Regions from separate parts of the Pseudarthrobacter scleromae genome, predicted to be linked through region 3. Evidence: predicted binding sites of a transcription regulator. Region 3 holds the regulator's gene; each other region holds the start of a gene.
The links. The regulator HrcA, encoded in region 3, represses chaperone genes, less so after heat shock. The targets are predictions, from matches to a motif close to TTNGCACTCGNNNNNNNCGAGTGCNAA.
Positions count from the first base shown of each region.

Region 1: the regulator HrcA is predicted to act here: its motif matches at 1,636-1,662, upstream of groES (co-chaperone GroES).
Region 2: the regulator HrcA is predicted to act here: its motif matches at 4,488-4,514, upstream of IEX33_RS03045 (FmdB family zinc ribbon protein).
Region 4: the regulator HrcA is predicted to act here: its motif matches at 4,297-4,323, upstream of groL (chaperonin GroEL).

Region 1 is NZ_BMKV01000001.1:612,981-620,138, forward strand. Features, by position in the region: gene IEX33_RS02935 (class I SAM-dependent methyltransferase) at 1-306, opposite strand, end outside; gene IEX33_RS02940 (hypothetical protein) at 361-732, shown strand; gene IEX33_RS02945 (DMT family transporter) at 660-1,592, opposite strand; gene groES (co-chaperone GroES) at 1,820-2,113, shown strand; gene groL (chaperonin GroEL) at 2,191-3,801, shown strand; gene IEX33_RS02960 (dihydrofolate reductase family protein) at 3,880-4,482, opposite strand; gene IEX33_RS02965 (ATP-dependent DNA ligase) at 4,563-6,083, shown strand; gene IEX33_RS02970 (response regulator transcription factor) at 6,191-7,158, shown strand, end outside.
Region 2 is NZ_BMKV01000001.1:638,522-645,679, reverse strand. Features, by position in the region: gene IEX33_RS03075 (CPBP family intramembrane glutamic endopeptidase) at 1-666, opposite strand, end outside; tRNA gene IEX33_RS03070 (tRNA-Ala) at 948-1,020, opposite strand; gene IEX33_RS03065 (hypothetical protein) at 1,160-2,095, opposite strand; gene IEX33_RS03060 (GNAT family N-acetyltransferase) at 2,177-2,797, opposite strand; gene galU (UTP--glucose-1-phosphate uridylyltransferase GalU) at 2,802-3,707, opposite strand; gene IEX33_RS03050 (5-formyltetrahydrofolate cyclo-ligase) at 3,832-4,455, shown strand; gene IEX33_RS03045 (FmdB family zinc ribbon protein) at 4,584-4,853, shown strand; gene cpaB (Flp pilus assembly protein CpaB) at 4,958-5,722, shown strand; gene IEX33_RS03035 (DUF4011 domain-containing protein) at 5,728-7,158, opposite strand, start outside.
Region 3 is NZ_BMKV01000003.1:281,751-288,908, forward strand. Features, by position in the region: gene hemW (radical SAM family heme chaperone HemW) at 1-16, shown strand, start outside; gene IEX33_RS09400 (DUF4870 domain-containing protein) at 199-618, opposite strand; gene IEX33_RS09405 (DUF3097 family protein) at 773-1,621, opposite strand; gene hrcA (heat-inducible transcriptional repressor HrcA) at 1,798-2,811, shown strand; gene dnaJ (molecular chaperone DnaJ) at 2,893-4,020, shown strand; gene IEX33_RS09420 (16S rRNA (uracil(1498)-N(3))-methyltransferase) at 4,023-4,802, shown strand; gene IEX33_RS09425 (GerMN domain-containing protein) at 4,830-5,777, opposite strand; gene IEX33_RS09430 (PhoH family protein) at 6,147-7,158, shown strand, end outside.
Region 4 is NZ_BMKV01000009.1:30,488-37,645, forward strand. Features, by position in the region: gene IEX33_RS18155 (siderophore-interacting protein) at 1-587, opposite strand, end outside; gene IEX33_RS18160 (uracil-DNA glycosylase) at 602-1,372, opposite strand; gene IEX33_RS18165 (DUF3263 domain-containing protein) at 1,513-1,842, shown strand; gene IEX33_RS18170 (LytR C-terminal domain-containing protein) at 1,893-2,540, shown strand; gene IEX33_RS18175 (cold-shock protein) at 2,734-2,940, shown strand; gene IEX33_RS18180 (ABC transporter substrate-binding protein) at 2,937-4,211, shown strand; gene groL (chaperonin GroEL) at 4,499-6,133, shown strand; gene IEX33_RS18190 (ABC transporter substrate-binding protein) at 6,220-7,158, opposite strand, start outside.

The DNA of each region.
Region 1 (7,158 bases), on a different contig from region 3:
GCTGATTCCGGCCTCCGCGAACCGCTGGGCGTGGCGTGCGGCAACGTTGAGCCGGGTTGCCTGTTCCAGTCCGGCCCGGGTGAACAGCATGCTGCGGGCAAACTCGCCGAACTTTGCGGCCGCCCTGGTGCGGAGCCTGGACTGGGTCAGGACGGCGGAGACCAGTTCAGGGGAGTGGCCGGCCTTGCGGAGGGCCGAGTTCAGCTCGAAGGATTTCTCCTCCTGGTAAGGGCCCAGGGACGCCAGAAGCTCCCAGCCTTCCGGGGTGAGCAGTGGTGCAATCTGGTCCTGGGGAGCTTGAGCCATGGGTTCCAGCCTAGTGGAGGAGCGGCATGCCGGCGGGCCGATAGTGTTGAAGCCATGAAAGACAGTGCAGGTACCCCGCAGTCCCGCCAGCACCACCCCGGGGGCCTGGCGCGGTTCGCCCGCCCGGCACTGATTGTCAGCGCCGTGGTTGCCGTGGTGTGCACCGCGCTTCTGGTGATCATCTTCTTCCTGGATGCCTTCAACGCCACCGTCTATTCGGTGGGCGGCAGCAGCATCCAGGACGACACGCAGGAGGCCCAGGACATCCGCGGGCTGTACACCGGAGCCCGCGCGGGCAGCATCTTCTTCCTGGTTGTATCGCTCATGACGGCCGCGGCTGCCGCGGTGCTGCTTTACCGCGGGCGGAACTCGGCCGGAGAGGGCGACGGCGGCGAGGACGTCGACTTCGAGGACCTGGGCCGCTGAGGTGCTGTGCCGCCGGTACTGGTCAGCAGGACCCCTGAAATAACCAGGATGCCGCCCAGGACCTGGGGGACCGTGACGGGCTGGCCCAGTGCGACCGTGATGATGGCGGTAAACACGGCGATGAGGTTGAGGTAGTTCCCGGCGTTTGCAGCGGTGGTGCGTTTGAGCGCCAGGTTCCACAGCAGGTAGGAACCCAGCGAAGGGAAGAGGACGATGTAGGCCAGGGACCAGCCTTCGGAGGCCGTGGCCGGCAGCCCGGCCCCCGTGGCCATTGCAAAGGGGACCAGGACAACAGCCGCCATGGCCACCTGCACGGCGGTGGACGTGATCGCCGGGACGGACAGCCTGCGGGCGGTGATCGTGTAGAAGCCCCACACCGTGATGGCCGCGACGATCAGCAGCTCGCCGGCATTGATCGAGAAGGTCAGCAGCCGCTGCAGGTCGCCTCCGGTAAGGACCAGCAGGACTCCGCAGAGGCCCAGCGCAATCCCTGCCCAACCCAGCGGGCGCGGCCTGTCCCGGAGCAGGACCACGGCCAGGACCGTGATCAGGGCAGGGTTTGCAGCAGTCACCAGGGAAGCGTTCAGGGCCGAGGTGTGCCCCAGCGCGCTGTACAGCAGCAGGGTGTAGGCGCTCATGCCCAGGCAGCTCAGGACCAGCAGCGCCGGCCAGTGGCGCAGGACGGCGCGCCAGTCCGGTTTTTCCACCAGCTGCGCCAGGACCAGCAGCGGCACAGCCGCCAGGGCCCACCGCCAGAACGTCAGCTGGAGCGGCTGCATGGTCTGCATGGCCGCCTGTCCCACAACAAAGTTTCCCGCCCAGAAGAGGGTGGCAAGAATCAGGTAAACAGCGGCTCGCACCCGGCAAATCTACACGTCCCCGTGTTCCGCCCATGACGAAACTCTGGCACTCGCCTTGACCGAGTGCTAACCCTTGCATACAGTCTGTATTAGCACTCTCCCTAGGAGGGTGCTAATACATGAAGAGCTGCCAGCCAGGCTGCTGCCGGCACCGCGACGACGGTTTGCCAGCCACGGCGGAAAGCTTTCCAGTCCACGAATTTGCTGACGAAGAAGGAGAGGTCCGAGTGTCGGTCTCTATTAAGCCTCTTGAGGATCGTATTGTTGTCCGCCCGCTCGAAGCCGAGCAGACCACGGCTTCCGGCCTGGTGATCCCGGACTCCGCACAGGAGAAGCCGCAGGAAGGCGAAGTTGTTGCAGTAGGCCCCGGCCGCTTCGAAGACGGCAACCGCGTTCCCGTCGACGTAGCCGTTGGCGACGTCGTCATCTACTCCAAGTACGGCGGAACTGAAGTCAAGACCGGCGGCACCGAGTACCTCGTGCTCTCCGCCCGCGACGTCCTGGCGATCGTCGTAAAGTAACTCTCCGGATCCCCGTGCCGCTGGTCATGCTCTCTGCTGGTCAGCTGCGCGGGGTTCTGTCTTGAAAGGACAAAACCATGGCAAAGCAGCTTGCGTTTAACGACGCTGCCCGCCGGTCTCTTGAAGCCGGCATCGATAAGCTCGCCAACACCGTCAAGGTGACGCTCGGCCCCCGCGGCCGCAACGTCGTCCTGGACAAGAAGTGGGGCGCTCCCACCATCACGAACGACGGCGTCACCATCGCCCGCGAAGTGGAACTGGACGACCCCTACGAGAACCTTGGCGCGCAGCTGGCCAAGGAAGTAGCCACCAAGACCAACGATGTTGCCGGTGACGGCACCACCACCGCAACCGTCCTGGCGCAGGCGCTGGTCAAGGAAGGCCTGCGCAACGTAGCGGCAGGCGCCGCCCCCGGCCAGATCAAGCGCGGCATCGAGGTTTCCGTTGAAGCCGTCGCTGCCCGCCTGCTCGAGAACGCCCGCCCCGTTGAAGGCACCCAGGTGGCCAACGTTGCAGCGATTTCCGCCCAGAGCGACGAGGTTGGCGAACTTCTCGCCGAGGCCTTCGGCAAGGTTGGCAAGGATGGTGTGATCACCATCGAGGAATCCTCCACCACGCAGACCGAACTGGTCCTGACCGAGGGCATGCAGTTCGACAAGGGCTACCTGTCCCCGTACTTCGTCACCGACGCGGAACGCCAGGAAGCAGTCCTTGAGGACGCCCTCATCCTGATCAACCAGGGCAAGATCTCCAACATCCAGGAATTCCTGCCGCTGCTTGAGAAGGCGCTGCAGAGCTCCAAGCCGCTCTTCATCATCGCCGAAGACGTTGACGGCGAGGCCCTGTCCACGCTGATCGTCAACCGCATCCGCGGCACCCTGAACGTTGTTGCCGTCAAGGCTCCGGGCTTCGGCGACCGCCGCAAGGCCATGCTGCAGGACATCGCCACCCTCACCGGTGCACAGGTTGTTTCCCCGGAACTGGGCCTGAGCCTGGACACCGTTGGCCTTGAGGTGCTGGGTACCGCCCGCCGCATCACGGTCACCAAGGACAACACCACCATCGTTGACGGCGCAGGTTCGGCCGAAGACGTGGCAGCACGCGTAGCCCAGCTCCGCGCCGAGCTGACCCGCACCGATTCCGACTGGGACCGTGAAAAGCTCCAGGAGCGCCTGGCCAAGCTGGCCGGCGGCATTGGTGTCATCAAGGTTGGCGCCGCCACCGAGGTTGAGCTCAAGGAAAAGAAGCACCGCATCGAGGACGCTGTGTCCTCCACCCGCGCTGCCCTTGAAGAAGGCATCGTTGCCGGCGGTGGTTCGGCCCTGATCCACGCCCTGAAGGCACTGGATGAGGACCCCTCCGTCAAGGCACTCGAAGGCGACGCCGCTGCTGCCGTGGGCATCGTCCGCCGCGCCCTGGTCCAGCCGCTGCGCTGGATCGCCCAGAACGCGGGCTTCGACGGCTACGTTGTGACGTCCAAGGTTGCCGACCTGGAAACCAACAACGGCTTCAACGCCAAGTCAGGCGAGTACGAGGACCTGATCGCTGCCGGTGTCATCGACCCCGTCAAGGTCACCCGTGCGGCCCTCCGCAACGCGGCCTCCATCGCTGCCCTGGTTCTCACCACCGAGACCCTGGTGGTGGAGAAGCCGGCCGAAGAGGACGAGCACGCAGGCCACAGCCACTAACCCTGCAGTTCCGCACGCAACCGTGCAAACAAAGAACCGGTCCAGCATCCGCTGGACCGGTTTTTTGTGCCTTGGAGACTAGGTTCCTGGCATGTTCTGCGTCTCCACGTCGCCCGTACGCTCGTAGACCAGTGACACCGCCCCCTTCGGAAAGCTGCGGGCCGGCTCCGCGAGACGGTATGAGGCGGGGACTGTCCCGGCGCCGAAGAGGCGCTTGCCCTGGCCGAGGACCACCGGATAGAGCCAGAGGTGGAGGCGGTCGAGCACGTTTGCGGCGAGCAGCGAACGGATGAGAACGCCGCTGCCGAACATGTGCACCTGCCCGTACCTGTCGCGGAGACTGCCCGCGGCCGTGGCATCCGGCAGCACCGACGTGCCTGCCCAGGCGGGATCCGCCAGGCTGCTCGAGACGACGAACTTGGGCACCCGGTTGAGAATCCCGCCGATGTCCCCGGACTGGTGCGGCCAGTAGCCCGCGAAGATGTCGTAGGTCTTCCGGCCGAGCAGCAGGGCGTCCATGTGGCCGACTTCGGCCTCGATGGCCGCCTCAGCCTCCTCGTCGGAGACCGGCGCCTGCCAGCCACCGAAGGCGAAGCCGCCCTCCGTGTCTTCTTCGCTGCCGCCGGGCCCCTGGTAGACGCCGTCCAGGGTAAGGAACAGGTTCGCCACGATGATTCCCACCCGTCCAGTCTGGGACAGTGCTCCGGCGCTGTCCAGCAATCCGGAACTGCCCGGGCAGGCGGGCGTGGCAGACTGATGCCATGCTGCTCGACGAGCTCGTGAAAACTACGGATAAGATCGCATCCACCCGTTCCCGGCTCGCGAAGGTGGACGCCCTGGCGGACCTGTTGCGCCGGCTGGAGCCAGGGGAGATCGCCACCACCGTCGGTTTGCTCACCGCCAGGCCCCGCCAGGGCCGGGTGGGGGTGGGCTGGCGCGGCATGTCCGCGGCCATGGGGGAGCCCGCCGCGGAACCCCGCCTTACCGTTGCCGACGTCGACGCGGTTTTGGACCGGCTGCTTGCCGCCGGCGGCGCCGGGTCTGCGGCGGAGCGCGCCGCGACCCTCCGGACGCTCACGGCGGCAGCCACCGAACGGGAGCAGGCTTTCATCGCCGGCGTCATGCTCGGGGAGCTGCGCACGGGTGCGCTTGAGGGGGTGCTGACGGATGCCGTTGCCCGGGCCTCTGACCGGCCTGTCGACTCCGTGCGCCGCGCCGCGATGCTCTCCGGAGACCTCGGCGAAACAGCCCTGCTGGCCATCACGGGCACGGCAGCCCAGCTCGACGCCGTCGGCCTCGTGGTGGGCCGGCCGGTCCAGCCGATGCTAGCCTCCACCGCGGCCAGCGCACGCGCCGCGCTTGAGGCGACGGGAGAGGCGTCCGTGGAATACAAGCTCGACGGCGCCCGCATCCAGGTGCACCGCTCCGGCGACGACGTGGGCATCTACACACGCACCCTGGCCGACGTGACCCACCGGCTGCCCGAGGTGGTGGAGGTGGTGCGCGCGCTGCCGGTGCGTAACGTGATCCTGGACGGCGAGACCCTGGCCCTCGACGAGGACGGCGGCCCCCGGCCGTTCCAGGAGACCATGTCCCGGTTCGGGGCCGACGCGGCACGGAGCACGGTGCTGCATCCCTGGTTCTTCGACGTGCTGCACATCGACGGGCGCGACCTCCTGGACGAACCGCTGTCCACGCGCATCGGCGTGCTGGAGCGGATCGCCCCGGAGCACCGGATTCCGGGGAAGATCACGGCGGACCCAGGTGTTGCCGAAAGGGTCTCGCGCGATGCGCTCGCCGCGGGCCACGAGGGCGTGGTGGTGAAGGCGGTGGGATCGGCCTACGCCGCCGGCAGGCGCGGTTCCAACTGGATCAAGGTAAAGCCGGTACTGACCTACGATCTCGTGGTCCTTGCCTGCGAGTGGGGGTCGGGCCGCCGCACAGGGCTGCTCTCCAACCTGCATCTCGGAGCCCTCGATCCGGCCGGCGAGTTCGGTGAACCCGGCGGCTACGTCATGGTGGGCAAGACCTTCAAGGGCCTCACCGATGCGCTGCTGCGCTGGCAGACGGAGAGGTTCCAGGTGCTTGAGGTCCGGCGCACGGCCGGTACGGTCTGGATGGAACCCGTCACCGTGGTGGAGATCGCCATCGACGGTGTGCAGCAGTCCCCGCGCTACCCCGGTGGGATCGCGCTCCGGTTCGCCCGCGTCAAGCGGTACCGCGAGGACAAAACGGCCGCGGAAGCGGACACCATACAGACGCTGCGCGGACTGCTTCGTTAGCAGTTGTGCCGGTTCGTCTGCGGGCGTACCGTGACGCTTAAGTACCTCAGCGTCCAGCGCGCGGCCGTAGAAGGACAGCTGGACGGGTGGTGTCCGAGGAGGCCGGAGTGTCAACTGAAACGGGCATTGACGAAGGACGGTCCGCGTTCCGGGAACATCGCTGGACTGACGCTTCCAGGAGCTACGCCGACGCGGACAGGCGCGGCGGACTCCCCGCAGCCGACCTTGAGCGGCTGGCAACGGCCGAAATCCTGACCGGCAACACCACAACGGGCCTGGACACCCTCACCCGCGCGCACGAGGAATACCTGATTGTCGGCGACATCACCGGCGCGATGCGGTGCGCGGTGTGGTTGGGTATGCACCTGCTGAACCTTGGCGAAACGGCCAGGAGCGCGGGCTGGTTTGCGCGTGGCAAGACGCTGGTGGATGAGCTTGATGAACCGGGTCCGGTGGCGGGCTTGCTGCTGTTTCCCGTCGCGCTGGGAAAACTCTACGGGGGTGACGCAGCAGGCGCGCTGCAGCTTTTCACCGAAGCGGGCTCTGTCGCGCGGCAGTTCCAGGACAGGGACCTGGCGGCGCTGGCCCTTCTCGGAACCGGACAGGCAACGCTGATGCTGGGGCGTGCGGAGGAGGGCCTGGGGATGTTCGATGAAGTCATGGTGGCCGTTACCGCGGGGGAGCTGTCCCCGGTCCCTTCAGGAATCATCTACTGTGCGGTGATTGGCAACTGCCACCTTGCCTTTGACCTGGAGAGGGCGCTTCAGTGGACGGTGGCGCTGGACCGCTGGTGCAGGGCACGGCCCGACATGGTGGCGTTCAGCGGCCAGTGCCAGTCCCACCGCGCCGAGCTCTTCCGGCTGCACGGGGCATGGGCCGAAGCGCTCAAGGCAGCTGCCGCTGCCCAGGGACTTGCCGCCAGGGGTGATCCACAAGCACTTTTCGGCGGTTTCTACCAGCAGGGCGAAGTGGAGCGCCTCGCCGGGAAGCTGGACGCTGCGGAGGAATGCTACCGGCAGGCTGCCCGAAGCGGGTGGGAACCGCAGCCAGGCCTGGCACTCCTCCTGCTGGCCCG
Region 2 (7,158 bases), on a different contig from region 3:
GAAAAACTTCGTGAAGCTGTTGAAGGCGGCATGGAACAGGACAACAACCGGCAGGCTCGCCTGAGTGCTGTTGTACAGCCAGGCAAGCAGCACCGACTGCGCAAGGATATACACCGCAAAGGGCGTCAAAGGACGCTGGCCCGGGTCCGACACCAGTTCCGGAAGGTGCCAGGGAAACCACGCCAGCCCAATGATCAGCGCGGCCCGCAACGCGCTGTAATCCCGTTGCAGCCGCGGCAGCAGAAACCCGCGCCAGCCGAGCTCCTCAAAGGTGCCGACAATAACGATCGTGACGACGATCGAACCGGCAACCTGCAGCAAGTCAGCCGGCTCCCAGCGCGGAACCGGTGCCCCTGCGGCCACTGCAGCCCACAGGGCAAGGCCGGGGGCAACCAGCGGCATACCCAGTGCCACGCCGTACCACGCAGGGTTGACCCGCCAGCGTCCGAGCTGGCGCAGAAGGCCCAGCAACTCGGGGCGGCCTCCCACGAGGAAAGCAACCAGGACCGCCGCCAGCCCCGGCCCGAAGGGCACCAGTGGACTGCTCTCCGGGTTCAGGAGCACCAGCGGCCAGATGGACCAGGAAATGACGTACGCCAGCCCAAGGTAAAGCGCAATGTCGTGCCGGGCCGCCCAATCCCGCAACCGGTGGCCGTGAACCGCCATCACAGACCTTCTTAGAGTCGTGCCTGAGTGAGGGTTAAGTCTGGCATTCAATGCTGCCGCCAGGCAGCCAACCATGCCCCCGATAAGACGTTAGGTAGGTCATTGGGGTTGGGGGTGGACCGCGTGGGACAACCGGTCATGAGGCTCGGCCGCGCAAACCGGTGGCTGAATAAAATGAAGTGGCCCATGGTGCCGGGGGTTCCAGGGCAACCCCGGAGATCATCAGGCCAATTGACGAACCGGATTTCAGATCACATCCCCTGCCCGGGGGCTGCGTTGTGTGGAGCTAAGGAGATTCGAACTCCTGACCTCTTCGATGCGAACGAAGCGCTCTACCAACTGAGCTATAGCCCCGGATGGATCCGCCCCTGCAGGAGCGGCACCGGTGACCCTAGGCTACAAATTTTTCCGGCTTAATGCCAAACTGCAGCCTCCAACCCCGCACCAGCGTGCCGGTGGGATACGTAGGGCTTCGCCTGACGGCGCCCACCAGTCAGGCGCGGCGGCGCTGCAGGACGTCGTCGAGGTTGCTGAGGGCACTCTGCGCCTTGGACAGTTCCTGGCCCTCGGCGGCTGCCGGCGGCGCGGCGGCAACGCCCTGCTTGAGGGACGGCTTGCCCGTGGCTTTCGGTGCCTCCGGGAGCTCCAGCGGCTCAGGCGCCGGGCGCTCGGCCTTGGCTGCCTCAACATAGACGGGTTTGGGAACCTCCACCGGTTCCCACGTGGACGGAGCAGCTGCACTGGCCGCGGAGCCGGCAGATGCCGCGCTTGAATCGCCCGCGGCAACCGCCACAGCAAGGGCGGCCTCACGCAGTTCCATGGCAGTCAGCGGCCTAATCCTGGGCTCGTGCGCCTCGGCGTCGAAAAGGGGGTTGTCCTGCTTCGCCGGAGCCGCTTCCGGCCGTGGCGGGAGGCTGGCAGCGGGTTTGGGCTGCCGGGCCGGTGCGGTCATGGCGGCCCGGAAGGCTGCGTTGACCTTTGCCCTCCTGTCCCGAACGGCCAGCCAGCGCAGGAGGATAACGGACCCGGCGGTGAGCGCCAGGCACGTCAGGGGAAGGACAGGAGCGCCCAGCCCGAAGAGCAAAAGCACACCGGAAACGAACGCGGTGACCAGCGACAGCAGCCCAACCAGGGCAATGCCGGTGCGGCCGTAGCGAATCCGGGACGTACCCCCGGTTGGGGAGCCGGCAGTGGCGGTCGCGGGTCCGGCACTCTTCCTGGTGTCCATGGCTTTCTCCTGCTGGGCGGCGACGTTCAATACCAAAGCGGCTGGCGGTTCCGGTGTTTCATCTGCTGCGGGCTCCGCCGCGAAATCGCCGGCGGGCTGGAACTGGTGCCTGCGGTTCCGGAGGACGTAGGGCGCAACCCACACAATCCAGAGCACGACGGCAACCACAAGGATCACTGAGCTGCTAAGGGGGAAGTCCACACTCAAAACCGTATGAGCATCCTGTCCGCTGCGGCAGCATTAGCTGCGGTGTGTCGTGGCGCAGCCGGCAAATCAATGGATTTATGACGGCCGTGAGGCGAGCCAGGGCCGGAGCAGCCCGTCCGGGACCTCTTCCGCGGTCAACGCGAACGACCGGTGGTCAGCCCACTCCCCGTTGATGTGCAGGTAGCGGGGCCGGTATCCCTCGTCCCGGAAGCCCAGCTTTTCCACCACGCGGAGGCTTGGTCCGTTCTCCGGCCTGATGTTGATTTCCATCCGGTGCAGGCCAAGTGTCCGGAAGCAGTGGTCCGTAACCATGGCCACGGCAGTGGGTGCAATGCCATGGCCTGCCCGGCCCCGGTCCACCCAGTAGCCAAGGGTCGCCATCATCGCTGATCCCCACACGATCGATGAAACGGTCAACTGGCCAATAATGGCGGGGCTCCCGGCGGTGGGAATCCGCTCGGTGATAACGAAAGGCAATGCAGTAGCCTGCGCTGCCTGCGTCTTCAATGACCGGACCATTTGCCGGTAGTCCGGGAGGCCTCCGGCAGGATCCGGGTTGGAAGCTTCCCACGGAGCAAGCCACTCACTGTTGCGGGACCTGACCTCAGTCCACTCCTTCTTGTCCCGGTACCGGATGGGCCGCAGGACCAGATCCCCGCACTCCAGGGTTACGGGCCAAATTGGACCAGCGCGCACGGCGCTACTTGGACAGGCCGGCGGTGAACCCCGGCAGCCACTCCCGCAAGCCCGGCCCCAGGTCCTCGCTGTCAATGGCGAGCTGAACGCAGGCCTTGAGATAGCTGAGCTTGTCCCCGGTGTCGTAGCGGCGCCCACGGAACACAACGCCGTACACTCCGTATCCCTCGCCTTCGCCGGTCGCCAGTTCCTGGAGGGCGTCCGTCAGCTGGATTTCGTCTCCGCGCCCGGGGGCGGTGCGTTCCAAGACCTCAAAGACGGCAGGGTGGAGGACGTAGCGGCCGATCAGCGCAAGGTTGGACGGCGCCTCTTCGGTGCTTGGCTTCTCCACCAGGCGGTTGACGCGAACGTAGGATTCGCCGTCGATCGGCTGGACGTCAGCGCAGCCGTAGGCGCTGATCTCGGACGGTTCCACTTCGATGAGCGCGATGACGGACCCTCCCGTTTCCGCCTGCACGTCGATCATGGTGCCCAGCAGTTCGTCCCGGGCATCGATGAGGTCATCGCCCAGCAGCACGGCAAAGGCTTCATTACCAACGTGCTGCTTCGCGCGCAGCACGGCGTGGCCCAGTCCGTGCGGGTCTCCCTGCCGGACGTAGTGGATATCGCCCAGCTTGCTGGCGGCCTGGACGGATGCGAGTTTCTCGGTGTCCCCCTTGCCCTCAAGGGTGGATTCGAGGGACGGCACGCGGTCGAAGTGGTCTTCCAGTGCCCGTTTGTTGCGCCCGGTGATCATGAGGAGGTCGTGGAGGCCGACGTTCACGGCTTCCTCAACCACGTACTGGATGGCAGGCTTGTCCACGACGGGGAGCATTTCCTTGGGCATCGCCTTGGTTGCCGGCAGGAACCTGGTACCGAGTCCGGCGGCAGGAATGACGGCTTTGCGAACTCTCGGGTTACTGGTAGTCACCGGACTAATCTAACGTCAGCGTCAAGCATTCAGTAAACAACGGAGCCAGCGGCCCCTGCAGGCACCCGACGGATTTACCACACGGATAACCGGCCGCCGGCGCGCGGCAGTATGGAGGAGACACATGACGCTTGAGGAAACGAAAGCAGCCAAGGACCTGATCCGTGCTGCCCACCGCCGCCGAAGGGCTGCGATGACATCCCTGGAACGGGAGGAGGCCGGAACCGCCCTGGCCAAGCATGGCGCGGCGTGGGCGGCTTCGGTGATGCCGGCAGAGGAGGCCACGGTGTGCGTCTACCTGGGCGTCGGCGCGGAACCGCCCACGCTGCCGCTGATTGCAGCACTGCACGACGACGGCCACAGGGTTCTGCTTCCCGTCTGCGAACCAGGGCGTGAACTGGGATGGGTCTTCTGGGCGCCGGGCATTGAGCTGGCACGCAGCAGGTTCGCCCCGATCCTGGAACCGGTCGGGACCCGGCACGAGATTGAGATTGCCGGCCAAGCCGCTGCGCTGTTCATCCCTGCCACGGCCGTCGATCTCGCAGGCAGCAGGATCGGCCAGGGCGGCGGCTACTATGACAAGTTCCTGGGCCACCTTGCGTCCGCCGGGAAGCATATTCCCCTTGCCGCAGTTCTTTATGACGGGGAATTACTGCCCGCCGGCGCGATTCCGGTGGAGGAATTCGACCGTCCCGTGCCTGGCGTCGTGCTTCCTTCCGGGTTCAGGGACCTGGCGAACGCCGCCTGACCGCAATATCCGGGCGCAGGGGAATGCTAGAATTGGCACTCAGGCCCTGTGACTGCTAATGGGACATCCAGTTGGATTAACAAGCGGCAGTCCGGGACCTCTCGTTTTGCCCAAGAGGAGGAGCACCAGTGCCAACGTATGCTTACGCCTGCAAGGATTGCGGCCATGCCTTTGACATCGTCCAGTCGTTCTCGGACAGCTCTCTGACGTCCTGCCCCGAGTGCCAGGGTGCCCTGCGCAAGAAGTTCAACAGCGTGGGTGTCGTCTTCAAGGGTTCCGGCTTCTACCGCACGGACTCCCGGGACGCCAAGGGCAGCACGGTTTCGGCTGCTCCCGCCGCTCCTGCCGCGGCACCGGCACCCGCGCCGGCCGCTTCGGCCCCCGCCGCTGCCAGCTGACGCACGGTCCTCGACTCAAAGCCCGCCTGGCGGTTGGGCAAGGTTGTCCACATACCCGCTCAGGGCACTGCCGCATCTCTTTGCGCCGCCCCTAGCGTAGGCACATGCCTTCATACCGCCAGTCCAGCCGGAACACCTCAAGCGCGCCACATCCCGGACTCTTCCGGAAACCGCGGCTGCGGCGACGCCCTGGCAGGGTCCGCGGCTCCGGCCGCGTTACAGGCAGGCGTCCTCCCGCGCGCTTCGCGGGCTGGCTGAGCCGCAACAGGCGCCTCGTTGTCGCGTTGCTGCTCTGCGTCGCGGCCGCCATCACAGTGCACCAGCTCACCCCCGCCCCGGTCTACACGGTGACGGCGCTGACCGCCGCGAGGGATCTCCCCGCCGGCGCCGCACTATCGGAGGCAGACCTCGCCGCTGCACAGGTTCCGCCCGGCATGATGGCCAGCGGATTCCTCAAGGAGCCGGGTGAGGCGGCAGGCAAGCAGCTCGCGGCGCCCCTTCGCAAGGGTCAGCTGCTCACGGATGCCCAGCTTGTCGGTCCAGGCCTCCTGGCTGGCACTCCCCCGGGATCCGCTGCCGTACCCCTACGCATGGCCGATCCGTCGTCCATCCAGCTGGTCTCCCCGGGGCAGCTGGTGGACGTGGTCCTCACCTCGGCCAACGGCTTCGACCAGCAGGACCCGCCCCAGATCCTGGCCTCCGGCGTGCCCGTGCTGTGGACCTCCGGCCAAGGCGGCCAGACTGGACAGTGGCTGGGTACTGCCGAGACAGACGGCCTGATAGTCGTGGCCGCCACCGCGGAACAGGCAGCCCGGCTCGCAGGCGCCTCCACCCAGGGCAAGCTGTTCTTCGTGCTGGTGGGGCCGTGAAGACCTCAGCCCCAGTGCGGCGGTTTCTGCTCCTTCAGCCAGGCGTCGTGGTCGTCGTCTTCCCGGTCGCCCCACGCGCGGGGGTCGTCCTCGGAGGCCTTGTTGGGCACGGCCGGCCCCGCGGGCAGCGCAGAACTGTTGGGCCCGGTGCCGGGTGTTCCGTCCTGGTCCTGTCCGGCATCAGTTTCGGCGGGCTGCCCGGCGTCTGGAGCGTTGTCTTCTTCGCGGTCCTGGGGCATGGTGCCCGCCTCCTTGCTGTCCTGGTCTTCGGCCTTTGTGGGATCATCGCTCAGCGCAGCGGGCCGGCTTTCAGGGGCTGGCCCGGAGTCGCCCTGGCCAGCATCAGCCATGGCCAGCCGTTCCCGCTCGCCCTGGCTTTCGGCGTCGATCCCGTTGAGCGCCTGGTCCACATCGTCGTCCAGGAAGGCGACGGACGCGGCGGCACGCCCGGAAAGGGCCATCTTCTCGAGTCCCAGGTACCCGGCAATCCTGTCGGCGCAGGCGGAGGGATCGGTGAACACCTCGATGGTCCACAGCGGCATGTAGCGCCATCCCAGGCGCTCCAGCAGCTGCGGGCGCAGCCGGCTCCGCTCCCGCACACTCATGGTCCGGTACTGCTCCGTGCCGTCCGATTCAATCGCAACCGGCCACGGCAGGTCCGCGTGCTCCTGACCCATGGTGCTGAGGGGATCAGCGGCGGCAACCACGTCGATGGCGCCGTCATACTGGTGCCACACCCGTGCGCCGCGGGCGCGCAGGCGGTCCCCGAGGTCGGCAACCAGGGGATCTGCCCCCAGCGCCTGCTCGCTGGCCGCAGCCCGTGATGCAGGAGTTCCGAGATCAGTATTCCCCGCAATTTCACGGTCCAGCAGGGAGTACAAGTCCACGGCGCCGTGGCTCAGCCGGGTGTGGTCCAGGTCCTCGGGCCGGAAACAGGTAAGGACGTGCAAGGACCGGCGTGCCCGCGTCATGGCCAGGGCAAACTTCTCACGGCCGCCCTCGGCGGAAAGCGGCCCGAAGTTGTGCAGGGCGCGGCCGTGCGGGGTGCGGCCAAAACCGGGCGAGAAGATGACGTGATCGCGCACCAGTCCCTGCGCCCGTTCCAGGTCAACCACCCGGAAGGACTCGGGGCCGGCGCCGAAGAACCCGGCCAGGCCAGGGTAGTTGGGCAGCTGCAGCCGGATGGACTCCCCGATCCGGGCCGCATGGCGGAGGCTGGCCGTGACCACGGCCAGGGACGTACGCGGGCGGAGCCGTGCGTGCTCGAAGACCAGCTGGACAACGCGGTTGACTTCCGCCACCACGGATTCGACGCCTTCGTGGTCGGCGCTCGGCAACCCGGTTCCGTCCGGAAGGTACTCAACGAGGAGGGAACGGTCCAGCCCGGTGGCGGACTGGCCTTCCGGCAGCCGCCGCAGGCCGCCGTCGTAAAAATT
Region 3 (7,158 bases):
GGTCCTGCCCAACTAGCAGTTGCGGGCCCAGGGCGCCCGTGCAGGGGCCACCCCCGTAGGGTGCGAGTGCTGGGACCCGGCGGTGGGCCCACGCTGGCGAGGGCCCCGGCACGAGCTTGCGAGTGCTGGGAGCCGGCGGTGGGCCCACGCTGGCGAGGGCCCCGGCACGAGCTTGCGAGTGCTGGGAGCCGGCGGGGACTACTTAATCCAGCGGAGGTTGTACTGGTAGCGGTGCGGCTGACCCTTGTTGACATGGATGCCGGCTGCCACGGAGAAGCAGGTCAGGGCAATCCAGATGAGGGTGGCAATCACGGCAAAGATGTTGCCGACCACCGGAACGAACACCAGGATGTTCGCCACCACAGCGGCGATGGTGGGCGGCAGGCTGAAGTTCAGCGCCTCCTTTGACTCCTGCGCCGTGAAAGGGCCCCGGTCCCGGAAGATCAGGTAGATCAGCAGGGCCGGAACGCAGCCCAGGATTCCGCCGAAGTGGGCCATGGTGGCCCACTGCCGGTCTTCGCTGGCTGTCAGGGGCAGCGCATTCGCCGGAACGCCATGGTATTCCGAACGGCCCTGGCCGCCCTGGGTGTCCCTGTGATCGCGTGCGTTTTCTGCCACAGTCTGTTCCTTCTGAAAGTGCCATGGTGCTGGCTAAGAATGCATATCGGTTGCGCCGGGCTGCGCATATCGCAGGTTCCGCAGTACCAAGAATACTTGCTGGAGGCGCGGAAGCTGCCCTGGGGCTCACAGGCACAGCGGCACGGGGTGCCTGTCAGGGCACTGTCAGGAAGTCAATGACTTCCTCCACCCTCCCCAGCAGGGAGGCTTCCAGGTCCGCGTAGGTGCGGACCGCACCCAGCAGCTTCTGCCACCCAAGCCCGATGTCTTCCTTGGTGGCATGGGGCCAGCCGAACGCGGCGAGGATGCCGGTCTTCCAGTCCTGCCCGCGCGGCACCACGGGCCATTTTTCGATGCCCAGGACAGCCGGACGGATCGCCTGCCAGACGTCCACATAGGGGTGGCCTACGATCAGCACGTTCCCGGCCGCCCCCGGGGAGGCCATGACGGCGTCCGCAATGCGGGATTCCTTGGAGTCGGGCACCAGGTGGTCCACCAAAACTCCCAGGCGCCGGCCTGGTCCGGGCCTGAACTCGGCCACCGCCGCGGCAAGGTCGTCGATGCCGTGAAGGGGTTCGACGACGATGCCTTCCACCCTAAGGTCGTCTCCCCAGACCTTTTCCACCAGTTCGGCGTCGTGCTTTCCCTCCACCCAGATCCGGCTGGCCTTTGCGACCTGCGCCCGCTGGCCGGCAACCCGGACCGAACCTGAGGCTGTCCTGCCGGCGGCAGCGGCTGTCGCCTGGCGCGGCGCCGGCGGGAGCAGCTTTATGGCCTGCCCCTCGAGGAGGAAGCCGAAGCCCAGCCGGAAAGACCTGGATTTGCCGCGCCTGTCCTCCAGGGCCACTACGTGCATGCCGCCGGACTTCTCCACGCGGGTCACCGCGCCCACCCAGCCGGACTGGACATCCTCCAGCACCATTCCCCGTTCAACATGCACCTCAGGAAGTGCAGCCTTTGACGGAGCGGACATGTCCTGGGGGCCCCAGTTCTGGTACTGCATTGATTCACTCCGCCTAGCGCTCGATCACAGGTCCGGAATTTCGCCCGGAGCGGTACCAATGCTAGCAACGGGGAGAGGCATAATAGACTGTTAGCACTTGGGCATGTCGAGTGCTAAACGATGGGTGGCGCAGCGCGGGCGGCGCGGTCGCCCCAAACCCTGGATGGAGGTGGAGTGTGAGCGAGCCACGCAAACTTGAAGTACTCCGTGCCATCGTGGAGGACTACGTCCATTCCCGCGAACCCGTGGGGTCCAAAGCCCTGGTGGAGCGCCATCATCTCGGTGTGTCCAGCGCTACCATCAGGAATGACATGGCGGCCCTGGAGGAAGAGGGCCTGATCACGGCTCCGCACACCAGCGCCGGGCGGATCCCCACGGACAAGGGATACCGGCTCTTCGTGGACCAGATCTCAGCCGTCAAGCCACTCTCCCCGGCGGAACGCCGCGCCATCCAGTCCCTCCTGGAAGGATCGGATGACCTGGACGATGTCCTGGACCGGACCGTCCGGTTACTGTCCCAGCTGACCAACCAGGTTGCGGTGGTCCAGTACCCGCACTTAAGCAGGGCCCTGGTTCGGCATATCGAATTCGTCCTCCTCGCCCCGCGGAAGGTGCTGGTGGTTTTGATCGCCAACAGCGGCAAGGTGGAGCAGCGCGTTATCGACGTCGGCCAGGACCTGGGGGACGACGCCCTGGCGGGCCTCAGGGCCCGGTTCCTCGGATCGCTTGCCGGAACTCCGCTGAGCCAGCTCGCCCAGTCCCTGCCCGCCGTGGTGGCCACAGCCGCCCCGGGGCAAAGGCAGGCCGCCCAGGCCCTCGCTATCGGCCTGGAAGCCCTGGCGCAGAGCAGCCGCGAGGAACGCATGGTTATGGCGGGCACCGCCAACCTGGCGAGGTCCAACGTGGACTTCCCGCTCAGCATCGGCCCGGTGCTGGAGGCCCTTGAGGAGCAGGTGGTCATGCTCCGACTGCTGAGCGAGATGGCGCAGGACCACCGCGGGATGGCTGTCAGCATTGGCCGCGAGATTCCCTATGACGGACTTGCCGAGGCATCGGTTGTGGCCACCGGCTATGGCCCCGACAGCGCAGCAAAGATCGGCATCCTGGGACCAACACGGATGGACTACCCCACCACCATGGCCGCCGTCAGGGCTGTTGCCCGCTACCTTTCCCGGATTTTGGGCCCCTGAGGTCCAGCCCGGGCCACCGGATACCCACAGCATTTCCAGCAGTCCAACTGCAGGCAGTACAACAAGGAAGAGATACGAACTTTGAGCAGCCACTACGACGTCCTTGGAGTCTCACCGGAGGCCACGGGAGAAGAGATCAAGAAGGCCTACCGCAAGCTGGCACGCACCCTGCACCCGGACGTCAACCCGGGTGAGGACGCGTCGGACCGCTTCAAGGCAGTGACCCACGCCTACGAAGTCCTGTCGGATCCGCAGAAACGCCGGGTGTACGACACCACGGGCAACGAAAACGGGACGGACAACGGCTTCGGCGGCGGCGGATACGCCGGCCAGGGTTTCGCCTTCCAGGATATTTTCGACACCTTCTTTGGTGCCGGGGGTTCTACCGGCCCGGCCTCCCGCGTGCGGCGCGGGCAGGACGCCCTCATCAGCGTCCGGATCGAACTCCGCGACGCTGTCTTCGGTGTGAACAAGAAGCTCGACGTGGACACCGCCGTCACGTGCCCAACCTGCGAGGGTTCCTGCTGCCAGCCCGGCAGCCATCCTGAGCGCTGCGACATCTGCGGCGGCAGCGGCCAGGTCCAGCGCGCCGTCCGTTCCATCCTGGGACAGGTCATGACCGCAGCACCGTGCGGAACCTGCGAGGGCTTCGGCACGGTCATCAAGGACCCGTGCAACGAGTGCAGCGGCCAGGGACGCATCCGGAGCCGCCGTTCGCTGACCATCAAGGTTCCCGCCGGTGTAGCCACCGGAACACGGATCCAGCTTTCCGGCCAGGGCGAGGCAGGCCCGGCAGGCGGACCTTCCGGTGACCTGTACGTTGAGATCCGCGTGAACAACGACGCCACTTATGTGCGCGACAGCGACGATCTCCACGCCACCTTGCACATCCCGATGACGGCGGCTGCCCTGGGCACCGAAGTGAGCCTGGAAACGTTCGACGGGCCACAGGAAATCGACGTCAAGCCCGGGACCCAGTCCGGCGAGATCATCACTCTTCGTGGACTTGGGGTGACCCACCTGCGCGGTTACGGCCGCGGCGACCTCAAGGTCCACCTCCAGGTTGAGACGCCCGCCAAGCTTGATGCCGCCCAGGAAGAGCTCCTGCGGCAGCTGGCCAAGATGCGCGGTGAGCAGATCACCGAGGGCAAGCTTGCAGCCAGCGGCGGCATGTTCGCCAAGCTCCGGGACAGGCTCGGTAACCTGTAGCAGTGAGCAACCCTGTCTTTTTCACTCCGTCCGGGTCCCTTGACCACATGACGGCGGGGCAGGCCTTTGTCCTCGAAGGGACCGAGGCGCGGCACGCCGTCACGGTCAAGCGCCTCGCCCCGGGTGAGCCCGTCGACATCGTTGACGGCGCCGGGACGCGGATGAGCGGACGGGTGCTTGCGGCGTCACCCGCAGGCCTCGAGGTGGAGTGCGCCTCCGTGGCTGTTGAGGAGCGGCCGGCCACGAGGCTGGTGCTGGTGCAGGCCCTGGCCAAGGGCGACCGGGATGAACTCGCCATTGAAACGGCCACTGAACTCGGGATTGACGCCGTTATACCCTGGCAGTCCGAACGGTCCATCGTGCGGTGGAAGGGCGACCGCGCCGCGAAGGCCCACGCGAAGTGGCAGTCGGTGGTGACGGCGGCAGCCAAGCAGGCGCGCCGCGCGTGGGTCCCCGAGGTGCGGCCCGCCGTCGACACCGCCGCGCTGGCCGCCCTCGTGGAGGCCGCGGGGCTGGCGGTCATCCTCCATGAGGACGCCGTGCGCCCCCTGCGCACCGTACTGGAATCCTGGCGGGAAGCGGACGGAACGGAACCGCGCGAGGTGCTGCTGATCGTTGGGCCGGAAGGCGGCATCAGCCCCAGGGAAGTCACCAGGCTCTGCGGAAAGGGCGCCGTCACCGCCCTGCTGGGGCACCATGTCCTGCGCTCATCAACCGCCGGACCGGCCGCCGTCGTGCTTGCCAGCGATGTCCTGGGCCGCTGGACCGCACCCTCGCCCTGAATGTCGCGGCCGGGCCCAACCGGCAGGCTACCGGACGTTGAAGGCCCGCGAGTCCTCATTCTGGTCCGGCTGATCGCCGGTGCCGGCCTGGGCCACCTTCAACTCGTAGTCTCCGGCCGGCAGCGTGAGGGCAAGCGTAAACAGTCCTGCCTGGCCCGGCTCAACGGCCGCCGTCGTTTCCCCAGTCAGGAACGGGACCTTGGTGCCGTCCTCCTCCGCCCGCAGGATCTGCCAGCGGAGCTTGCCCCCGGAAAGGGTGCTGCGGCCGGTGATCTTGACGCTCCCTGCGGCAACCTCTGTGTTCTCCTGCGGATCAATGATCCAGACAGGGGCCACCATGCCGGCGGCCCTCGTCATAAGGTCACCCAGCTGGATATGGCCGAAAGCAACGTAGTCCGTGTGGCCGTCCACAAGGATCCGCACGCGGATTTGCTGCCCGGAATCGATAAGCCCTGAACTGGCGGCAGCGGCGGTGGCCGTATACACAAGCTGCTGGACAGCGCGGCCGGCCATGTCGGCGTCAAGGTTGCTGTTGAAGGCGTCCTCGGACACGTCCACGGTGATGACGTCCTTGCCGGAGATGGACGTGGCCAGCTTGCCGGGATTCTGCCAGGGGGTGAAGAAATCCGGGTCCAGGGGTTTGTCCGACATCATGGCCCGCAAGGCCCGTGTCACCGGATTTTCCTGTTCAGGCACATCCCTGAATTCCCGGTAAAGGAAGATGCTGCTGTTGCTCCGGCCGATCCAGTAGACCGGCGCTTTGTTGGACGACTGCGTGGTTTCGAGCGGCGCGCTCGTGGAAGGCGCCGAGCCGGCGGCAGCAGGTCCGGAGCCCAGGGCGGTGGTGGGGGAGGGATCAGGCTCGGCCAGGCAGCCCGTCAGGAGCGGAGCCGCCATCAGAATCACTGCCAGGACGCCAGGGCGCACAATGCCGCCACGTCGTCCTGCCCTGCGGGGCGCAGCAGATTCCGGCACGTTTGTTGCCTGTCCTTTCATGAATGGCGGGCCGCTCCCCAAGCGGCGGTCCCAGCAGTGGCTGGATTTCCAGCATGGCACAGGGCCCGGAGCGGAAAGGCCGGATACGGGCCTCCGGACGGAACTGCAACGGGAACGATATGAGGCCGATATGAAGTTGATACCTAATGGCGGAACCGGCGGCGCTGCGCGTGTTTCCCGAGCTGTCCCGGCCCTTCCCCTTTCAGAGGTTGATGCTGTCCTGGCGTAAGATGGAGGGATCGCTGGTCAAGGCGCAACCGGTCCATCGTCCAAGTGCACTGTCGCCGGCCGCCAGCAGCGGGAATTGTCCGGTACTTTGAGGGGAACACGGGCCTGCGGGCCATCACTATGACTGAATCAGCGAATGGCAAGCGCCGGCTCAACACGGGAGAAGGCGCTGCGGGGGAATTTCCCCATTCCCTCCCCGGCAGCCGTACCGAGGTAGTCCTTTTCGACAACTCCGACCAGATGGTCCAGTCCTTGGGCAGCCACGATGAAGCACTGCGGTACATCGAGGAACAGTTTCCGGCCGTCAACTTCCATGTCCGCGGCAATGAGCTCTCCATCACTGGGCCTGCCAGCGACGTTCCCCGCATCATGCGCCTCCTCCACGAGGTCCGCGGGCTGGTAGCCCGCGGTACGGTGATCAGCCCGGCGGTGCTGCAGCAGCTTGTGGCGCTCTTGCGTACCCAGTCCCTGCAGAACCCCGTGGACGTCCTGACCCACGACATCCTGTCCAGCCGTGGAAAAACCATCCGCCCGAAGACGCTGAACCAGAAGACCTACGTTGACTCCATCGACACCAACACGGTGATTTTCGGCATCGGTCCGGCAGGCACAGGCAAGACATACCTCGCGATGGCAAAGGCCGTCCAGGCACTGCAGCAAAAGGAGGTCAGCCGCATCATCCTGACCCGTCCCGCCGTTGAGGCGGGGGAGCGGTTGGGCTTCCTCCCCGGGACCCTGAGCGACAAGATCGATCCATACCTGCGCCCGCTCTACGATGCCCTGCACGACATGATGGACCCTGAGTCCATCCCCCGGCTGATGGCGGCAGGCACCATTGAAGTGGCGCCCCTGGCCTACATGCGCGGCCGGACGCTCAATGACGCCTTCATCATCCTTGACGAGGCGCAGAACACCACTCCGGAGCAGATGAAGATGTTCCTGACCCGGCTTGGCTTCGGATCCAAGATGGTGGTTACCGGCGACGTCACCCAGGTTGACCTGCCTTTCGGCACCCGCTCCGGACTCCGCATCGTGGAGGAGATCCTCCACGGCATCGAGGGCGTCAGCTTCTCGGTCCTGGACGCGGCAGACGTCGTCCGGCACAGGCTGGTAGGCGACATCGTCAACGCCT
Region 4 (7,158 bases), on a different contig from region 3:
CAGTGCAGTTCCAGCCCGGCCGGGGCGGCAATTGGCTGGATGTCGGCGTCGGAATCGACCTCGAGGAACGCGACGCCGGCCGCTTCCGCAGGCAGGGATTCAATGCAGGCGGCGATGGCGGGCAGGGCGGCCTCGTCTCCGGCGAACAGGTACCAGTCAGCTTCGGGATTCGGGTTGTACGCTCCACCCGGGCCGGTGAAAGTCAGGGTGTCGCCCGGCTGGGCCCTGGCCGCCCACGGCCCGGCCAGCCCCTCATCGCCGTGGACCACAAAGTCGATGGCAAGTTCCCGGGCCGCGGTATCCACCCAGCGGAGGGTGTATGTGCGCGTGAAAGGCCATTGTTCCCGAGGCATGGTCTCCCGGATGCTCCACAGATCGAGGGGTGAGGGGTACTGGACACCCGGCTGCGGAAAGACGATCTTGACGTACCGGTCAACAAAGCCGTTGTTGACGAAATCGGCGAAACCGTCACCGCCCGCGACAATCCGGACCATTTGCGGCGCCAGCTGTTCCCGGCGCACCACCGTGAGGTTGACCTGGGGGCGGCTTTTCTTGCTGGCGCTGGTGGAGGCGGGAACAATGCTCATAAGGCAAGCCTAAGCTAGGGCACCGCCGGAAGCTCCCAGGTTACATCCGCGGCCCCCTGCTCACGCAGGAGCGCGTTGACACGGCTGAACGGGCGGGAGCCAAAGAAACCCCGTGAAGCGGACAAGGGGCTGGGGTGCGCGCTGGACACTGCCGGGACCCCGGGCAGCAGCGTGCGCACGCTCTCGGCGTCCTTTCCCCACAAAACCGCGACCAACGGCAAGGGCGACCCGTCCGGTGCCCGCCGCGCGCCCAGCGCCTCGACGGCCGCCGTCGTAATGTCTTCCCAGCCCTTCCTCCGGTGGGATCCTGCAGATCCCGCCCGTACCGTCATCACGCGGTTCAGCAGCAGCACCCCCTGCCCGCCCCACGCGGAGAGGTCACCATGCACCCTCGGCGGGATTCCCAGGTCAGCCTCCAGCTCCCGGTAGATGTTCGCGAGGCTCCTGGGAATGGGCCGGACGTGCGGGTCAACGGCAAAGGACAGTCCGACGGCGTGTCCCGGCGTGGGGTAAGGGTCCTGTCCCACAACCAGCACCTTCACCTCCGCGAGGGGCTGGCGGAAGGCCCGCAGGACGTTCGACGGCGCCGGCAGGACCTGGTGCCCGGCCGCCACCTCGCCGGCTGCGAAGCGAAGAACGGCGCGAAGTTCCGCGTCCACGTCCGAGAGTGCGGCGGCCCAGTCGGGCGCCATCAGCTCCGCCAGCGGCAGCTGCGCCAGATCGGCGAAGCCGGTGCTGCCTGCCGGTTCCTGCTCCAGCTCAAACAAGGCGTCCGATTCAAACATCAGTCCATTCTTGCAGGCGGCGGGAGGCGCCGGCTGTACCGTTCGGCGTGTGCGGCAGGGCTATGCGCAAATGACAATGGTGTTGTTCGTCCGTAGCATGGGGGTCAGACATTTACGTAACCAGCTAAGGAGAGTGCGCCGTGGCGGAGCCAGCTCGGGAGCACCTGCCGGCGCAGGAACAACGGAACACCCTGCTGGCGGATTTCACGCTGCGGGAGTCGCCGCTGAGCGAGCGGGACCAGCAGATGCTCGCACTGGAGCGGCAGTGGTGGAAGTATGCCGGCGCCAAGGAACAGGCCATCCGGGAACTGTTCGATCTGTCCGCCACGCACTATTACCAGCTCCTCAACGCCCTGATCGACACCGAGGATGCGCTGGCGCACGACCCCATGCTGGTCAAGAGATTGCGTAGACTACGTACGTCGCGTCACCGTGCACGCACTGCACGCCGCCTGGGGTCCGACGCATAAGACGCTCACGCTGAGTCCTCAGCAGCTACACACAAGGATGTCTCTTTCCCATGACCAAATACGCCCGCGATGAATTCGACAAGGTCCCGGAGACCGCGTCGCGACAAGGTGTACACCGCACAGCCTCCGCTCCGGCACGGGTCCGTCTCTGGCCCATCCTGACTGCGGGGATTGTTGCGCTGGCCATCGGCGTGGTTTCCTTCCTGATCCTGCCCAAGCTGGGATTCGACGGTCCGGCAACCCAGGCGTCGTCGAGCCTGGAAGCAGCGCCGCTGGCCGAAACCGGTTCGACTCCATCCGCTACGCCTGAGACGGCGGACGTCCCCTCCACCGAGCCGGAGCCGTCGTTTTCCCCCGAACCGGCCGGCACCGCGGGGAACGGGACCCCATCCAGCCCCCCGAGCACTGCTCCGGCCGCAACAGTGGACAAGGCCCAGGCAGTGGCGGTCTACAACGCTGCCGGAACTGCCGGGCTGGCCAGCCGGGTGGGCGGCACCGTGCAGTCCGACGGGTGGACCCTGGGGCAGGTAGGCAACTGGGCAGGGGCGCCCCAGCAGGGTTCCATCATCTTCTACGCGGGGGCGGCACAGGAGGCCAACGCGCAGGCCCTCGGGGAACTCCTGGGAGTCCCCACCGTGGTGGAGAGCACCGAATTCCAGGTTCCCCTGGTGGTGGTGCTCGGCCCCGGATACCGGTAGGCCGGGTTCTCCAACAGGACGCGTTCCGCCACGCGTGCCCACGTCAGGGCCGGGGATTACGCCTGAATAACGTTTCCGCCCGGCCATGCTGTGCCCCGGCGCTGCCGGCGTCCATTGGCTAAAGTGAGTTCCGGGCCTCGAGCCACGGCGGCACCGGCGCAGCATCCCGGACCTAACGGAAAGAGTGGTCATCATGGCACGAGGAACCGTCAAATGGTTCAACGCGGAAAAGGGCTACGGCTTCATTACCGTTGACGGCTCCGGGGACGACGTCTTTGTCCACTGGTCCGCCATCCAGGGCGAGGGCTACCGCGCACTGGACGAAGGCCAGCGCGTGGAACTCGAGGTCGGCGAAGGCGAGAAAGGCCCGCAGGCCGAAAGCGTCCGGCCGGCCGAGTGAAGCATCCGTTTCCACCCGCTGCACCCAACCGTCCGTTCTTCGCCGCAGCCCTTTGCGGCACGCTGGCCCTGACAGGCTGCTCTGGGGTGACCGGAAACGCGCGCACGGAGGCGGCGGAGGCCTCCGGTGACGGCACGCTGCGGGTGGGCCTCATCCTGGACAACACCGGTGACAACAGCTTCCTGAACGGTCCCCAGCTGGCAGCCGCCAAGCTCGCCGTCCAGGAAATCAACGCTGCCGGCGGGCACAAGGGCCGGCCGGTGGAACTCCTGCCCGTTGAATCAGGCCAGGACACAGCGTCCCAGGCGCAGTCCCTGGTGCAGGCCAAAGCGGATGTGGTCATCGGCCCCACCGACTCCAGCCACGCCTCCGCAGCTGTCGATATCCTCTCCAGGGCGCGGACGCCACTGATTTCACCTGCCAATACCGCGGCCGGGCTCAGCAGTATTGCCAGCGGCGGATACTACTTCCGGACGGCCGCCGCCGACGTCGCGCAGGGACCCGTGCTGGCCAAGCTCGCCAAGGACGCCGGCGCTACCACCATCTCCGTGGTGTACCAGGAAGGCTCCTACGGCAGCGATGTCTCCGCTGCCGTCTCCGCGTCCGCTGAACAGTCTGGCCTGGACGTACTGGCCGCGGTTGGCTTCACACCGGGTGAAGCTGGATCTGCGGCTGCCGCAATCCGCGAGGCGCAACCCGACGCCGTCATCCTGGTGGCCCGTGACGGCGCACAGGGCGCCCTGGCTGAGCTGAACAACGCCGCCCTTGCAGGCTCAAGGCTTATCCTGAGCGACGGCGCCTTCAGCCGGTACGGCTCCAAACTGGGAACCAGAGCCCTGGACGGTGCACGTGCGGTCGTTCCGGGGCAGCTTCCCTCGGCAGGGTTCCAGGAAAGACTGCTGGGCATCGATCCGGCCCTGAAGGATGTGTCCTTCGCGGCGGAGACGTACGACGCCGTGACCCTTGCCGCGCTCGCAGCGGCCAGGGCCGAGGACGACTCCGGGCGTTCAATCGCCGCAAGCCTGATACCGGTATCAGGCGGGACTGCTGACGGAACAGGCCCGGCTGGAACGGCGCCCTGCCCCAGCTACAAAGACTGCCTGGCAGGCAAGGCTTCCGGTGCGGACATCAATTACGACGGCGAATCGGGCCCCATCGCCTTCGATGCCAACGGTGACATCACCTCGGCCGCCTTCACGGTGTTCACATATGGCGCCGACAACATTCCGGCGGCCACCGGCGTCGAAACGGCAGGCCGCGCCGCCGGCTGATCGCCCTCGGCGAAGACGTGCCCGCCAGGGTGCTTTCCGCCGGTTATTCGCTTGCACTCTCACGTGGGGAGTGCTAATTATTGAGTTAGCACTCTGACGTACCGACTGCTAAGCAAAGCGTGGCTCCGGCCGCCGGCGCCGGCATCGGTCGAAGAGCGAAGAAACACCTAACTGGAGTGAGACCCACACCCGAAGGCATACAGAGGCCGCCGGCAACGGGTCGTCCGTCGCGGGCACTGCAGCGAAGGTTCATTCTTAACGACTGTCCCGAAAGGACTACTGCCGTTATGGCCAAGATCATTGCATTTGATGAAGAGGCACGCCGCGGCCTTGAGCGGGGCCTGAACATCCTCGCCGACGCCGTTAAGGTCACCCTCGGCCCGCGTGGACGCAACGTCGTCCTCGAAAAGAAGTGGGGCGCCCCCACGATCACCAACGATGGTGTTTCCATCGCCAAGGAGATCGAGCTGGACGATCCTTACGAGAAGATCGGCGCCGAGCTGGTCAAGGAAGTTGCCAAGAAGACGGACGACGTCGCCGGCGACGGCACCACCACAGCAACCGTGCTGGCACAGGCACTGGTGAAGGAAGGCCTGCGCAACGTTGCTGCCGGCGCCGACCCGCTGTCCCTCAAGCGCGGCATCGAGAAGGCCGTTGAGGCCGTCACCGCCGAACTTCTGAACTCCGCCAAGGAGATCGAAACCAAGGAAGAGATCGCCGCCACGGCGTCCATCTCCGCCGGCGACGAGGAAATCGGTGCACTCATCGCCGAAGCCCTGGACAAGGTGGGCAAGGAAGGCGTCATCACGGTCGAGGAGTCCAACACCTTCGGCCTGGAGCTTGAGCTCACCGAAGGCATGCGCTTCGACAAGGGCTACATCTCGGCCTACTTCGTCACCGACGCTGAGCGCCAGGAAACGGTCCTCGAGGATCCGTACATCCTGATCGTCAACTCCAAGATCTCCAACGTCAAGGAACTGGTTGCTGTCCTGGAAAAGGTCATGCAGTCCAACAAGCCGCTGCTGATCATCGCTGAGGACATCGAGGGTGAGGCCCTGGCCACCCTGATCGTCAACAAGATCCGCGGCACCTTCAAGTCCGTCGCCGTCAAGGCTCCGGGCTTCGGCGACCGCCGCAAGGCACAGCTTGCCGACATCGCCGTCCTCACCGGCGGCCAGGTCATCTCCGAGGAAGTCGGCCTGAAGCTGGAAAACGCCGGCCTGGAACTCCTGGGCCAGGCACGCAAGGTTGTTGTCACCAAGGACGAGACCACCATTGTCGAGGGTGCCGGCGACGCCGACCAGATCGCCGGCCGCGTTTCGCAGATCCGCGCCGAGATCGAAAACTCCGACTCCGACTACGACCGCGAGAAGCTGCAGGAGCGCCTGGCCAAGCTGGCCGGCGGCGTTGCAGTCATCAAGGCCGGTGCCGCAACGGAAGTTGAGCTCAAGGAGCGCAAGCACCGCATCGAAGACGCCGTGCGCAACGCCAAGGCTGCCGTTGAGGAAGGCATCGTCGCCGGTGGCGGCGTGGCCCTCATCCAGGCCGGCGCCAAGGCATTCGCCAACCTGCAGCTGTCCGGCGACGAAGCAACCGGTGCGAACATTGTCCGCGTTGCCATCGACGCCCCGCTGAAGCAGATCGCCTTCAACGCCGGCCTCGAGCCCGGTGTCGTGGTGGACAAGGTCCGCGGCCTCCCCGCCGGCCACGGCCTGAACGCAGCCACCGGCGAGTATGTCGACCTGCTGGCCGCCGGCGTCAACGACCCCGTCAAGGTGACCCGCTCTGCCCTGCAGAACGCGGCTTCCATCGCTGGCCTCTTCCTCACCACCGAGGCAGTTGTTGCTGACAAGCCGGAGAAGAACGCTGCTCCTGCCGGCGGCGACGACATGGGTGGAATGGGCGGAATGGGCGGCTTCTAGCCACTCCTGCCGGGACCTGTCCCGCTAAACACGAATGTGGCCCCCTCTCCGGAGGGGGCCACATTCGTGTCTACCGCAGGTTGTGACTACTTGGCGCTGGCCAGCATTCCTTCAACTTCCTTCTTGAACGCGTCAGCGGCCGCCTGGGGCGTGAGGCGGTCATAGAGCACCTCATCGGTGTAGCGCTTGATGACGTTCTGTACGCTGCCCGCGCCCACCGGCGGGACCGGCGGCGCCTCCTTGATATCGGGTGCGATGTCCTTCAGGAAGCCCACCACTGTGGTGTCGGCAGGCTTCAGGGACGGCGTAATGCTCTCAACGATGTCCGTGTTGGTGGGCACGCCGCGGTCCGTCATCAGGATGGCCCCGGCCTCCGGGCTGTTGGCCAGGTAGTTGATGAAGGTGGAAGCGGCTTCCGGGTGCTTGGAGCGTGATGAGGCAGACCAGAACATGGTGGGCTTGTAGTACATCCCGTTCTCAGCCGACGAACCGTCGAGGCTGGGTGCCCGAAGCATCTTGATGCTGCTCCCGGTAGTGGACTCCAGGGACCCGAGCTGGTTGGTCCACCACCACGCCATGCCTACCCTGTTGGTGCCGAAGAGGCTCTCCTCGAGTCCGGCGCCGGAGTCCTCCGTGGCCACCGTGGCCGGCGGGCTTGCCTTGGAGTCGCGCTGTTCCTTCAGCCGTTCCCAGAAGGACGCGGCCGTGGCGGTATCGAAATCGAGCTTGCCGTCCTGCGAGTACAGGTTCTCCCCGTGCTGGCGCAGCCAGATGATCAGGTCGGCTTCATTGCTTCCGTAGGCGGCACCGTAGTTCTTGCCGTCCCCGGCGGCGCTGATCTTCGAGGCTGTTGCCATGAACTCCTCCCACGTCCACGTGGTGTCATCCGGGATGGGAACATTGGCTGCTTCGAAGACCTTGGTGTTGGCCATGATGACATAGGCGTTCTGGCCGGTGCTGAGTCCGTACTGGGCGCCGTCATACTGGCCCGACACCAGGGCCTCCTGGTCCAGCTTGGAGGTATC